One region of the Ruegeria sp. YTSA144 genome, then DNA from elsewhere that is predicted to be linked to it. Evidence: riboswitches for the same ligand, from Rfam matches in the RefSeq annotation. Region 1 holds a riboswitch; each other region holds the start of a gene.
What was found. Region 1 has a riboswitch for cobalamin ahead of AC2FF8_RS18410 (DUF1636 family protein). Riboswitches for the same ligand answer to the same signal wherever they lie in the genome.
Positions count from the first base shown of each region.

Region 2: another riboswitch for cobalamin. It lies ahead of AC2FF8_RS10905 (DUF1636 family protein); the one in region 1 lies ahead of AC2FF8_RS18410 (DUF1636 family protein).
Region 3: another riboswitch for cobalamin. It lies ahead of AC2FF8_RS20015 (DUF4198 domain-containing protein); the one in region 1 lies ahead of AC2FF8_RS18410 (DUF1636 family protein).
Region 4: another riboswitch for cobalamin. It lies ahead of AC2FF8_RS19405 (hypothetical protein); the one in region 1 lies ahead of AC2FF8_RS18410 (DUF1636 family protein).

Region 1 covers NZ_JBXWNA010000011.1:65,023-68,552, reverse strand. Annotated here, with positions in the region: gene AC2FF8_RS18415 (SLC13 family permease) at 1-1,292, shown strand, start outside; cobalamin riboswitch at 1,519-1,725, shown strand; gene AC2FF8_RS18410 (DUF1636 family protein) at 1,818-2,192, shown strand; gene cobW (cobalamin biosynthesis protein CobW) at 2,194-3,249, shown strand; gene cobN (cobaltochelatase subunit CobN) at 3,255-3,530, shown strand, end outside.
Region 2 covers NZ_JBXWNA010000004.1:82,231-85,760, reverse strand. Annotated here, with positions in the region: gene AC2FF8_RS10915 (carbohydrate kinase family protein) at 1-78, shown strand, start outside; gene AC2FF8_RS10910 (D-lyxose/D-mannose family sugar isomerase) at 95-760, shown strand; cobalamin riboswitch at 860-1,056, shown strand; gene AC2FF8_RS10905 (DUF1636 family protein) at 1,154-1,510, shown strand; gene AC2FF8_RS10900 (ABC transporter ATP-binding protein) at 1,507-2,280, shown strand; gene AC2FF8_RS10895 (ABC transporter substrate-binding protein) at 2,297-3,247, shown strand; gene AC2FF8_RS10890 (FecCD family ABC transporter permease) at 3,249-3,530, shown strand, end outside.
Region 3 covers NZ_JBXWNA010000017.1:13,344-16,873, forward strand. Annotated here, with positions in the region: gene AC2FF8_RS20005 (NikL family nickel/cobalt ECF transporter subunit) at 1-143, opposite strand, end outside; gene cbiM (cobalt transporter CbiM) at 140-751, opposite strand; gene AC2FF8_RS20015 (DUF4198 domain-containing protein) at 758-1,543, opposite strand; cobalamin riboswitch at 1,675-1,873, opposite strand; gene AC2FF8_RS20020 (ROK family transcriptional regulator) at 1,999-3,123, opposite strand; gene AC2FF8_RS20025 (sugar ABC transporter substrate-binding protein) at 3,376-3,530, shown strand, end outside.
Region 4 covers NZ_JBXWNA010000014.1:49,501-53,030, reverse strand. Annotated here, with positions in the region: gene AC2FF8_RS19415 (DNA polymerase III subunit gamma/tau) at 1-1,191, opposite strand, end outside; gene AC2FF8_RS19410 (protein-tyrosine phosphatase family protein) at 1,363-1,875, shown strand; gene AC2FF8_RS19405 (hypothetical protein) at 1,867-2,274, opposite strand; cobalamin riboswitch at 2,366-2,587, opposite strand; gene AC2FF8_RS19400 (alpha/beta hydrolase family protein) at 2,658-3,530, shown strand, end outside.

The sequences.
Region 1 (3,530 bases):
TCACGCCGATCGGTGCGGTTCTGATCCTGACCGGAATTGGTTACTTTCTGCTGTTGGGACGCTGGGTTTTGCCCGAGGCTGAAGAGCCTGACAATACGGGTACCGGACAAGGGACACAGGAATACCTGCAAAGGGTCTATGGCCTCAAAGCCGATGTGTTCGAAGTCGTGGTGCCCGAGGACAGCCCCCTGGTCGGCGAGATTCTGGCCGACATCAACCACGAAAACCACCTGTACATCATTTCCACCTTCTATCGCGGCAAAACCTCGATGGTTCAGGTTTTGACAGCGGAAATTGCAGCGCCGTGTCGGCTGGCCATCGTCGGCCGCCGTTGGGAGGTCGAGAAATTCGCCGAGAAATACGGGCTGACCGTTCTTCCCGACTTGGACGTTTTCGTCGAAGAGTTCGCCCCAACCAATGCAGGCGTGGCCGAGGTGGTCATCACGCCCGACAGCAAGCTGATCGGCAAATGCCCCCGCGAGCTTTTGTTCCGCAAGACCTACGGGATGTCGCTGCTGGCCATTCACCGCGGCGAAGAGACGCTGAGCCATGTCGAGACCGAGGATCACGAATCCACTCAGATCGGGCTCGAAAAGTTCCAGGCCGGTGACATGCTCGTGGCGCATACCAGATGGGACAACCTGATGCGGATCAAACGAGATCCGGATTTCGTCGTTGTGACAACGGACTTTCCACAGGACGAGCTGAGGCCGCAAAAAGTCGGCTGGGCCCTGGCATTTTTCGCCATTTCGCTGTCGTTGATCCTGTTCACGGATGTCCGGCTTTCACTCTGTCTTCTTACCGGCGCGGTGGGCATGATGTTGACCCGTGTGCTCAGCGTGGATGAGGCATACCGCGCGGTCGGCTGGAACACCGTATTCCTGCTCGCCTGCCTTATACCGTTGGGACAAGCCGTACAGAACACAGGCACCGCTGCGTGGATCGCCCAGCAGATCATGATAATTCTGGACGGCTGGCCGATCTGGTCGCTGCAAACCGGCATCGCCATTCTGGCGACGGCCTTTTCTTTGGTCATGTCAAATGTGGGGGCCACGGTTCTGCTGGTGCCTCTGGCGGTATCGATTGCGATAGCGGCTGGCGGGAATCCGGCCGTCTTTGCCCTGACCGTCGCCATTTCAACATCGAACAGCTTCATCATCCCAACCCATCAGGTAAATGCCTTGATCATGGGGCCGGCAGGATACAAGGTGATGGATTTCGTGCGGTCCGGAGGGATCATGACTGTGCTGTTTCTGGTCGTCTCGCTGCTCATGATCAACGTCATTTATTAGCGCGAGAGGATCCGGGGTATTCGGTGGTCTTTTCCCATCATCGGGACAGGTTCCCTTGAGCCACCCGCTCACCACAGTGTACGACCCTAGCAGAGATACCGTTGGTCTCTGGGCCCATCTCAGGCTGAACCCCGCACGACATGCCGCCCATCGACGCCCACAGGTCGCTTTCTACTCCTTTGCATCATTGTTGCGCGCGACTCGCTTGACAAGCAGGCCAGCGGTGCCGCATGTCCCTTTCGTTGGTGTCGGTGACAGCCGATGAAAAGGGAATGCGTCAACGGTCATGCCGCCAAACGCAGCCGCCCCCGCGACCGTGAACGGAGAGGATGCCCAATGCCACTGGCCCAAAGGCCGGGAAGGCGGGACATCCGACAGAGGCCCGCCTCTGGCATCCGCAAGCCGGGAGACCTGCCAACAACCGAAGTTGAAACCGGGCGGGGTGTTCCGGTGTCGGGTCCGTGACCAATCGTGGCCCGCATGAAACCCCGTCCCCCGCGAAGAGGATTTGGGGGGATGAGAGACATGACCGAGACCACACCAGTCGAGCTGCTGGTCTGTACCACCTGCCGTCGCGGCCTGCCTGTCGAAGATGACGCGCAACGCCCGGGCGCTTTGTTGCACAAGGCCCTGGAACAGGCGGACCTGCCCGACGGTGTCACCCTGAAAGCCGTTGAATGCCTGTCAAACTGCGATCAAGGCTGTTCGATCGTATTGCGCGGCGGGCCGGGCCGTTGGACCTTCGTGTACGAAAACCTGAGCGAAACAGATCATGTCGACGTCATTGTCGACGGTGCGACCAAGTATCTGGCCACTGAAGATGGCTTGGTGAAATGGCGCGAACGCCCCGAACATTTTCGCAAGAACTGTGCCTCGCGCATTCCCCCGATTGGAGCCTGACATGTCGAACCTCGAAAAACTCCCCGTCACAGTGATCACCGGCTTTCTCGGCTCGGGCAAAACCACTTTGGTGCGTCACCTGATGCAGAACCCGCAGGGCAAGCGCCTTGCTGTCGTGGTCAACGAGTTCGGCGATGTGGGCGTCGATGGCGACATCCTGAAATCCTGCGCCATCCCGGATTGCCCGGCGGAAAACATCATGGAACTGGCCAATGGCTGCATCTGCTGCACCGTGGCAGATGATTTCATTCCCACCATCGAGGCCCTGATGGCGCTGGAGCCGCGACCGGATCACATCCTGATCGAAACCTCGGGACTGGCGCTTCCCAAACCGTTGCTCAAGGCGTTCGACTGGCCCGATATCCGTTCCAAGATCACCGTGGACGGCGTTATTGCTCTGGCCGATGCCGAGGCCGTGGCCGCCGGTCGTTTCGCACCCAATGTCGAAGCGGTGGATGCCCAGCGCATGGCCGATGACTCGATCGACCACGAAACGCCCCTGTCCGAAGTGTTCGAGGATCAGATCTCGTGCGCCGACATCATCCTGCTGACCAAGCCCGACCTCGCCGGCCCCGAAGGCGTGGCGAAGGCGCGCGAGATCATCGCCGCCGAGGCGCCGCGCCCGCTGCCCGTGGTCGAAGTGGCCGAAGGTGCCGTGGACGTTCGCGTCGTGTTGGGTCTGGAAGCCGCCGCCGAGGATGACATGGACGCCCGGCCCTCGCATCACGACGGCCACCATGATCACGAGCATGACGATTTCGAAAGCATCATCGTCGAGTTGCCCGAGCAAGCCGATCCGACCCAACTGGTGGCCAATATCGAGCGTCTGGCGAATGAGCTGAACATCCTGCGGGTCAAAGGGTATGCTGCCGTTCAGGGCAAACCCATGCGCCTGCTGGTTCAGGCGGTCGGTGCACGGGTACGGCACCAATATGACCGTCCGTGGGAACCCGGCGAAGAACGCCGTTCGCGTCTGGTCGTCATCGCCGAGCATGACGATATCAAAGAGGCGGAAATCCGCGAAATCCTCGTGGGTGTGCGTGAGGCTGCCGAGTAAGACCCATGCACGTCGTCTTCCGCGAAAGCCACGGGCTCGAGGAAACCGAGACCCCGACCGATCTGGGCCAGAGCCCGGCGGATCTGGTGGTGCTGTCCTTTTCGGACAGCGACCTGGGTGCGTTCGCGGCGGGCTGGCATCGTGGTGGCGGGCCCGAGGGGCGGATGCCCTCGTTGCGGCTGGCCAACCTGACGGCGCTGAAACACCCCCTGTCGGTCGATACCTATGTCGAACAGACGTTAGAGGGCGCCAAGGGCATTCTGATCCGTCTGATCGGCGGG
Region 2 (3,530 bases), on a different contig from region 1:
ATGGAACTGGGCGCTGACGTGGCGGCCGTGACCGTTTCCCGAGCCGGGGCGGAACCCCCCTGGGCGCACGAACTTTGACCTGCGGGATAGCATGATGAAACGTTCCGAAATCAACCGTATCAAGACCCAGGCACAAGCATTCATTCAGTCCTTCGGTGCCGTGTTGCCACCCTTTGCGGATTGGTCGCCCGAGAAAATGCGCAGCCCTCTGGCGGAAACGATCCGCGGCCGCGGGTTGGGATGGGACATAACCGATTACGCACAAGGCCGTTTCGACGAACTTGGACTGTTTCTGTTCACTCTGCGCAATGGCGAGGCGAAGGATCTGAAATCCGGGCGCGGGATGCTCTATGCGGAAAAACTGTTGATCTCGAAAGACAATCAGCTTTCTCCGATGCACCGGCATATCGTCAAGGCAGAAGACATCATCAACCGGGGCGGCGGCGACCTCGTTCTGGAAATTCATGCGTCGGATCCAAACGGTGGCGTCGACCGCGACAATCCGGTGACGGTCCCAAGCGATGCCTGCCCTGTAACCTTGCAACCCGGAGAACACTTGCGGCTGAAGCCGGGGCAAAGCGTAACTTTGATGCCCGGCATCTGGCACGCTTTCTGGGCCGAGCGCGGCGATTGCCTTATTGGCGAGGTATCGACCGTGAATGACGACCGTACGGACAATGTGTTCGAAGAGCCGATCCCACGGTTTTCGAAGGTCGAGGAAGATACCGATCCGGATTTTCTTCTTGTATCAGACTATTGACACCGTTCGGTCCGGGCTGGCGCAGCAGGATCGCTGGCTCAACTGTTGCAATTCCATCCACCACCCTTTCGCCTGCCGCTTGACAAGTCTGGCATAGCCGGACTAGCTGAGCGGGATGGTTCCGTAAGGGATGAAAATGGGAACACGGTGCGGCGCTGGAATGTGCCAAGTCCGTGACTGCCCCCGCAACTGTAAGCGGAGAGCGACGCCACTTCACCACTGACCCGTATGGGTTGGGAAGGTGGGCCGAGCCTTGACCCGCAAGTCAGGAGACCTGCCATCGCATGGTAACCAACCCGGGGCGGGGCGTCCCCGAAGGAGGCTTGATGGCGCGTTTGCGTAATATCTGGGTATGTGCCCTCTGTCTGCATCTGGCAAACGACGGAGACGGCAATGACCTGCTATTCTGATCACTACGTTCTGATCTGTTCAACATGTCAGGGGACGATGCCTGCCGAGGCTGCGCAAGACGCGCTGGATGCTCAGCTGCCTGACGGTTTTGAAACCCGAATGGTGGCCTGCATGGCAGGTTGTGAACGGGCCATGACCGTCGGATTTCAGGCCGCAGGCAAAGCGCAGTACCTGTTCGGCGACATTAAGACATCACACGACCTGGATGCCCTGGTCGAATTCGCGACCCAGTTCGGCGACAGCGACGATGGCTGGACCAGCGCTTCGGACCGCCCTCCTGCCCTTTTCGCAAAGACCCTGTCGCGAATACCCGCTTTGCCAACCCGGGGGACATCATGAGCTTTCTGGTTGCCGAGGATCTGGAGTACTACGCGCTCAATGGTGATATCCTGTTGCAGGATGTATCCTTTCGTCTGGAAGAAGGATCAATTCTGGCAATCGCCGGGCCGAACGGCGCCGGTAAGACCACTCTGTTGAAACTGCTGTGCGGGATTGAACGGATTGCCTTGGGTGATGTTTGGATAGAAGGCCAAAGCCTTCGTACCCTGTCCGCCCGCCAACGCGCCCGCTCCATTGCTGTGGTCGGACAGCAGGAAATGCCCGACGGACGGATGCGCCTGCAAGACTACGTTGCGCTGGGACAAATCCCGATTCAGGGCGAACGTTCGGTGGCTCAGCACAAGGCTGATCTTGAACGGGTGCTGACGACGACCGAGCTGTCGCATTTTGCCAACAAGACGATGGGTCAACTGTCGGGCGGAGAACGTCAGCGCGCACATATCGCGCGCGCGCTGGCCCAGAATCCGTCGTTGCTGTTTCTGGACGAGCCAACCAACCATCTGGACCCCGATGCCAAGGGGCACATGCTGTCTCTGGTCGCTGATCTGGGGGTAACGGTCGTCATGATCGTCCATGATCTGGTCATGATCCCGGAATTCGCCAGCCATGTGGCGTTGATGAAAGCCACGCGTCTGACAGGGTTCGGGCCTGTTGGCGAAGTTCTGACCCCAGACCGGGTACGTGAGACATTCGGCGTGGATTATCTGTGCTTTCAGCACGAAGGCCGCATGATCCCCGCACTGGATATCCGAAAACGGAAATTGTCATAATAACAGGAGCTTACATATGATGCAGAAACTCTGGCCAGTGGTCGTCTTCGCTGGCTTGGCAGGTGGGGTGGCAGCAGAGGGCGTCACCGTGGACAATTGCGGCGAACCGCTGGCTTTTGACTCGGCGCCGGAACGTCTGGTCGTGCATGACATGAACATGACGGATATGGCCTTTGCGCTCGGCCTTCAGGACAAGATCGTGGGGCTTACCGGAATTACCGGCTGGTACAAAACAAGCCCTGATTTTGATGCTCAGCGTGGCGATATCCCAGAGCTTGCCCCCAAATACCCGACCATTGAAAACCTTGTGGCCGTCGAACCCGATCTGTTTTTTGCCGGTTGGTACTATGGCATGAAACCCGGCGGTGACGTCACGCCCGACACGCTGGAACCCTTTGGTATCAAGACCATGATCCTGTCCGAAAGCTGCGTGCATCTGGACAAGGATCGCCCCGAGGCCAGCATGAACCTGTTGTTTGATGACGTTCTGCGTCTGGGCACGGTCATGCAGGTCGAGGACAAGGCCGAGGCGCTGGTTGCCCGCTGGAAGGACCAACTGTCCGCCATCGAAGCAAAAACAGCCGATCTGGCGAAGCCCCGCGTGTTCCTGCTGGACGGGCCGGCAGATGCTCCGTTTACCGCCGGCAAGTTCGCCATTCCCGATGCAATGATCGCAGCCGCGGGTGGCGAGAACGTGACGCATGATCTGGATACCAGCTGGGGTCGCACGTCGTGGGAGGCCGTCGCCGCGGCTAACCCGGAATTTCTGGTGCTGCTCGACTATCAGGCCGGCAACGGCGCAGAGGACACTTTCCAGTTCCTCAAGGATCACCCGGTAATGTCACAAACGGACGCGGTAAAGAACGAGCGCTGGATTGGCCTGCGTTACGAGGAACTGACGCCCGGTCCGGCAAATATCGAGGCGATCGAGAAGATGGCGAAGGCGATGCACCCGGAGATCAACTGATATGGTCCAATTGGGCCGTTTGATTTTGCTGGGGGCGGTTGTTCTGACCGCCCTTTTGCTGTTGTCCATCGTCTACGGGACCACCCCAATCCCCGTGCGCGAAGTTTTTTCGGCCATCGGCCTTGGAACCGGTCTGGTGGACGGAGACATGTCGCCTTTGCACCGGATCGTCTTCGACCTTCGCCTGCCCCGCGCCCTGTTTGCCGCCGTGATTGGTGCGGGACTGGGCGTCGTTGGTGTTGTTTTGCAAACAACGACGCGAAACGATCTGGCAGATCCGTTT
Region 3 (3,530 bases), on a different contig from region 1:
GTCCCGCTTGCCATATCACCGTTGGAAAAGCCGATCTCGCCCTCGATCACGTCTCCCGACTCGAAAACGCCGGCTATGACCTTGTGCGCCAGGGCAGGCACGGGCGCACAGCACACAGCCAGTATGACAACCAGATGCTTCATGTGGTTGCTCCTCTGAAAAACAGTTCGGGCTTGACCTTGCGCGCCAACAAGACGGCGAACCCGGTCATAATCGCCTCGATGGCCATGACTGGAATATGGGCGAAGAAAACAAGCTTGGCAGCGGGCAGGAACTCATCCCCCGACAGCGCCAGGGAAATCGCGACCATGCCGGTTGTCGCCGCAATTGCAAATGCGCCGCCGACACCGCCCCAAATCGCACCATGCAAAGGTGTCCCGCGCGCGATCAGACGACCGAACAGCATTCCGGCCACCACCGCGGGCAGGGCGATATTGACGGTGTTGATCCCCAGCACCGTCAACCCGCCAAAGCCGAAGAAGACCGCCTGTAGCAAAAGCCCGACGAACAAAGCCGGGAATGCGGCCCAACCAAGCAGCAGCCCGGCCATACCGTTGAGGATCAAATGGACCGACGACGGACCAATGGGTACGTGGATCAACGATGCTACGAAGAAACTGGCTGACAGCACACCGGCAGTGGGGATGCGATCAAGATCCAGAGACCTGAGACCCATGGCGATCCCACCCGCGGCCGCTATGGCGCCGCCAACAACAACCGGGTTGGAAAGGGCTCCGTCGACGATGTGCATTCGGGGTTACTCCAGATCCCAGGCGCGAATCCAGATCACCGCATCCTGGCTGAGTTCTTTGCCCTCATGTTCGGTTGCCGGACCGGATCCAAGTGCTGCGAAACCCCAGTAGCCGGCTTTTGGAACGCCGAACGAAAAATACCCGTTGTCGTCAGATATGGCGACCACCGCACCACCCGGCATAGGGGACACTTTCGGTGCAGAAGCGGCCGCGCTGTCCATGTCGGGTTCGGCGGCCATGTATTCGATCTCGATCTCGGCCCCCGCAACCGGCTGACCATCAGCCAGCACACGGCCCGTGAAGGTTGAACCCGCGATGATGTTGGTCGGCTTGTTCAGCGGGACAATCTCGGTCGGCAGACCCACGGGATTCATCCAGTCGGTCGGTAATTCGTTGCGGTTCAGGAAGGCTTTGGTGAGCTGTTGGATATAGATGTCTTCGGATTCCTCATAGTAAGGCTGAGGAACCGTCACCAGCACATAGTCACCCGACCGTTTGACCGGGACACTGCCTTTGAACGCCGCGCCCTCGTTTTGCCCGCCGGTGAACCGGATAGGTTCCAGCGTATCCAGCAAATCGGTCTTTTCACCGTTGTGGATCACATAGAATTCCTGCGGCTTTTCCAGATCCATGACATGGCCGTTTTCGAACGGATGCCAGAAAATCAGCTTGACCGGCACATCACCCGGTTTCTCGATCATGGTGTCGGTGGTGTATTCCAAAAGGAAATGCGCATTTGCCATGGCAGGAAGTGCCATCACGGCAGCGGCTGCACTGAGCAGCGTTTTCATGAACAGTCGTCCTTGTCCCGTCGCGCCAATCCCGGCGCGAAATTCGTTTTGACCACAGGACATTCGACGCCAAATTACCCTTTCAGGCATCCTGGTCCGACGCACATCCCGTCGCCGATTAGGAGTGCCCGTTAGAGGGCACATGTCCGGCAGGTATCCTGACTTGCGGGTCAAAGCGTTGGACTGGCCTTCCCGGGCAAACCCCAGTGGCGTTTCAGCCCTGCTCGCCGCTTACAGTTGCGGGTGCAGTTGCGGAATTGGGCCTGAGCCCGCACCGCATTCCCTATTGATTCCAGAGCAAGCCCCGGAACCGGACATGCCGAGCGGCTTGCCAGACAACTCAGCCCTCGGTCAACGAAAATGTGCCGTGGCCGTCGAAAAAATGCTGAATTCGGCAATTTTGGGCGGGTAAATCGACTTCGTGAAAAATCCAAGGCAGCAGGATGATTTCATGCCTAAGCTTCTGAAAGATACCTTTCCGACAATGGCAGGCTTGCCGCGCCCAGTGAGCGTGCTTCCGGGCCCACGGTCCCTTCCAGCACCACGGGGCGCTCAAGACCGGTCAGGTTCAGCTTGGACAGTTTGTCTTCGACCATTTCAACCAAACGCGCCTTGATTTCCTGCGGCATCCAGCCGTCAATCTTCACGCATTCGAAATCTATCAGGCTACAGGATGAGACAATCGCATGGGCAATCCCGCTCGCCGTCTGTTTCAACCAGTTTTCCAGTTGAACATTTGGCACATCCCAACGTTCGGTCGTTTCCCATAAAGACAGCGAGGTCGCCCCTGCTGTCGTGATCGCACGCTCGAGCACATAAAGGCTGGCCACGTCGATAAGCGGCCTGACACCGCCCGTACCATCCGGCACAGGCAGGGGGCCGATCGCCCCCGAGTTTCCACGCCCCGAAAAGATCGCGCCATTGAGAACCACACCGCCGCCAATGAAAAACCCGATATAGAAGTACAGAAAATCCCTTGGTCCATCGGCCGGACCGAATACCAGTTCCGCACCACAAGCCGCCGTTGCGTCATTTTGCAGAAAAACCGGCATATCGAGGCGACCAGCCAGGTCAGCCTTCAGGTCTGATACGCGCCACGGGTCCATTTCTTCCTGAGGAACCTGAAGGGCCTGGGCCCAGTCCCACAGGTAGAACGGCATGGCAATTCCAAGACCCGCAATCCTGCCTTTGGCCTCGGGCGACATGGATGACATCATTTTGCCCAGACTCTGCGTGGAAAACTCCAAAGTGGCTTTCGGCGTTGGATAGTCATAGGTTCGCCGCTTGCGTTGCCGCACGTTTCCCACAAAGTCAGTCAAAACCAGCTCGGTACTGCGGCGCCCGACCTTGAGCCCAAAGAAAAACGCACCATCCGGGTTGAGACGCATGGGAACGGAAGGTTGCCCGACTTTCCCACGGACCGGTTCACCGCGCAAAAGCAACCCATCTTTTTCCAATTGACGCATGATGACGGAAACCGTTTGTGCCGACAGTCCGGTCATGCGCGCGAGTTCGGACTTCGCAAGGGCCTGATGACGTCGGACAAGCGACAACACCAGCCGTTCGTTGCGGGCCCGCATGCCGCTTTGATTGGTTCCGCGCACCACTGACCCCTGTGAACCAATCGAATTTTTCCGTGATGATTTTTCCGGCACGACCACCCCTTTCCTGCTGAAGAATGGGAAAGCCCGCCCGCCCTGTCAATAATAATTAAGAGTGATTTATTTATTGACTCAAATTTCGATTCTTGTGATTGTTTCTTATGGGATCAGGATTTTTGCCTGATCGCCCTCGTGCCCTACTCGGCATAGGAAAAACTGGGAGGATAATCGATGAAACTTGCAAAACTTGCGGGTGCAGCTGCGCTCGGGGTTACTGCCATGGCTGGCAGTGCAATGGCGGACGGTGAAACCGTTTGCCTGATCACCAAGACAGACACCAACCCGTTCTTTGTCAAAATGAAGGAAGGCGCGACAGCGAAGGCGGA
Region 4 (3,530 bases), on a different contig from region 1:
ATTGGGCCCGCCCGGCGGCAGTGGCGGGGTATCCTGCAATCGCTTGATCAGTTCTTCGGGACTGGGCAAATCAGCCACATGAGTCAGGCGGATAACGGCCATTTCAGCGGCCATCATGGCGTTGGGGGCAGCCGAGACTTCCTCGAGCGCCTTCAGCAGCATTTGCCACATCCGGGTCAGGACCCGCATCGGCAGAGCCTCGGCCATCTGTTGGCCCCGGGTCCGTTCGTCCGGAGAAACCGTCGGGTCCTGCGCCGCGTCAGGCGTGATCTTCACGACGGACACCCAATGCGTGATCTCGGCCAGATCGCGCAGCACCGCCAGCGGGTCCGCGCCTTCGGCGTATTGGCCGCTCAACTCGGTAAGTGCACCGGCGGCATCGCCGCGCAGGATCATATCCATAAGGTCCAGAACCCGGCCACGGTCTGCCAGTCCAAGCATTGCACGGACCTGATCGGCGGTCGTCTCGCCAGCCCCGTGCGAAATCGCCTGATCCAGCAACGAGGTCGCATCCCGGGCCGATCCTTCCGCTGCTCGGGTGATCAGCGCCAGCGCGTCTTCGGCGATCTGGGCGTTTTCCGATTCGGCGATCTTGCGCAGCAGGCCAATCATGTCTTCGGGCTCGATCCGGCGCAGGTCGAAGCGCTGGCAGCGGGACAGCACAGTGACAGGCACTTTGCGGATTTCAGTGGTCGCGAAGATGAACTTCACATGCGCGGGCGGTTCTTCCAACGTCTTGAGCAGCGCGTTGAAGGCGCTGGTCGAGAGCATGTGGACCTCGTCGATGATATAAATCTTGTAACGCGCGCTGGCGGCGCGATAGCGCACGCTGTCGATGATCTCGCGGATATCGTTGACGCCTGTGCGGCTGGCGGCGTCCATCTCCATCACGTCGACATGGCGGCCTTCCATGATGGCGACACAATGTTCGCACTGACCGCAGGGTTCGGTTGTGGGGCCGCCGGTTCCGTCCGGACCGATGCAATTCATGCCCTTAGCGATGATCCTCGCGGTCGTGGTTTTGCCGGTGCCACGAATGCCAGTCATGATGAAGGCCTGCGCGATCCGATCGGCCGCGAACGCGTTTTTCAGGGTGCGCACCATGGCATCCTGACCCACCAGATCGGCAAAGGTTTCCGGGCGATATTTGCGGGCGAGAACCTGATAGGCGGGGCTGGAGCTGTCTGTCATGTCTTCTCGTTGGGATTCGGGGCTTGGGCACAGCGTAGTGGCCACCGTTGCCCGCGTCCACAGCGTGGTGTGATGATTTTTGTTTTAGAAACGAGTCGCTTTCGCACTAAACTGCGTTAGCAGATTTAATGACTCATTTTTGTAAAGAGTTCTTTGGGGAGGACACGTTTCATGTCGCAGTTGGTGATCTACGCCCTGCAAGTCGGTGGCGGAACGCTTGCACTGACCTCGATGCCCGGACGTGGCGGGGATTATTTCAGCGATCTGGATATGATCGCAGGCTGGCAGCCGGGGCTTGTTGTATCGATGACAACGGATGTCGAGATGCTTCAGGATGGGGCGAAGGATTTCGGCAGCGACATTCAAAGCCGCGCCAGCAGATGGGTTCACCTGCCGATCGAAGATTTCGGAGCGCCGACACAAGCGATTGATGACGCGTGGCCGTCCGTCAGCGCCGCAGCCCGACACGCGCTGTCAGGAGGAGGTCGCGTTTTGGTGCATTGCCGTGGGGGCTGTGGCAGGTCAGGTATGGTTGTTCTGCGGCTGATGATTGAATGCGGCGAACGCGCGGACACAGCGCTGGAACGATTGCGGGCGGTGCGCCCCTGCGCCGTCGAAACGGATGCGCAACTGGCCTGGGCCTCGCAGCGTGCGCAGGCACAGGTCAGTCTGGACTCAGATTGAAATCTGCGCGGGCGCGCAAACAGGTTTTCGCGGCCGGATCGTGGAAACTTCGATCATCGCGCAGGGTGGGGTTTGCACGACGCCGGATGGCATCGCACTGACCGTGTTTCCGAAGACCAATTCGGCATAGAGGTTCAGGGGCTCAATTGCTGCTTCGGGCTGCGTGCCGCAAAAGACACGAAGGCTGTCTGATTGCGCCCTGAAAACTGCGTGACATCCGTCGGTGCAATGTGACAGCTCGCTGCTGCCCTCAATCTCGAAATCATCACTTGTGGCCGAGGTCGCCTGGGTCATGGCTTCGGATATCGAGCGCGCCAGCCGCGCCAAAGCGGGGCAGGTTTTGCCCGTCCGCTGACATACTGTTGCACTGAATTCATGCGTTTTTGTCTTCCAGATCATCCTGCGCCCTCCGCGCGTGGTGGACAGGATATTTGGGACAGGTGGGACAGCGTGATGCCGTCAGGACCTGCCCGGACACCCCGTCCGAGTTTCGGTTTCGTTTCCGATGGCAGGTCTCCTGACTTGCGGGTCATCGCTTTGCCGACCTTCCCAGCCTTTCGGGCCAGTGGTGTTTTGGCATCGCTTACCGCTTACAGTTGCGGGGGCAGTCGCGGATTTGGTTGTTGCCTGCATGACCAGACATTACCGCACCGTGTTCCCTTTTCATCCCGACCCCTTGTGGAGGCCGGAAACCATCACACAACCGCTAGCGTTTGAGTACGCATCGAGTCAAGCCGATCTTTTGGCCGGACGCTTGGTCATGCTGGATACGATGTAGGTTCATGCATAATGTCGAGGGTGTCGAGGTTCGGAAACCGGATTTACCAAGCGAAAAGCCAGAGATCATGTTGGATACAGAGCAAACGGTATTGACCGAGGAGTTTCGCTTTCCTTCCGGGCAGAAAACACTGTCCGCCCGATTGTATAGCCCGCTGACTTCGCCCGAAATCGTCGTTGTGCTGAACAGTGCAACGGGTGTGCCGCGTGATTATTACCGTCATTTCGCACGATGGCTTGCCGCTGAGAAGGGTATGGCCTGCCTGACCTATGACTATCGGGATTATGGGCATTCCTTGACCGGCCGCCTGAAAGATTCGCGTGCGACCATGGCGGATTGGGCCTTGATCGACATGCCCGCGGCACGGGCGGAAATGCGTCGGCGATACCCGAATGCGAAACACTGGACCATCGGCCATTCCGTCGGCGCGATGTTGGGGCCTGTGCAACCGGATATCGATCTGATTGACCGGATGATCTGTGTGTGTTCGGGGCTTGTGACCCTAAGCGACCATCCGTGGCCCTATCGGGGTTTGGCGGGGTTGTTCTGGTACGGCCATGCTCCGCTTTTGGCCCGAGCCCTTGGCTACCTTCCCGGAAAGGCGATCGGGTTTGGCTCGGACCTGCCGGCATCGGTCTATTGGCAGTGGCGCAAATGGTGTACCGCGCCTTTGAATTATGTGCCTGAAATCGGGCATGAGTTACCTGCGGCGCAGTGGAAGGATTCTGGAACGCCCGTGGATTTGTTCACCTTCGAGGACGACCAGATGGTGCCGCCGGAAGCGGTTTGGCGGCTTGCGGAACTATACGGCCCCGATGCCAACCGTCACCTGCTGAGCCCCGCCGATTTCGGGTTGCCTGAGGTTGGACATATCGGA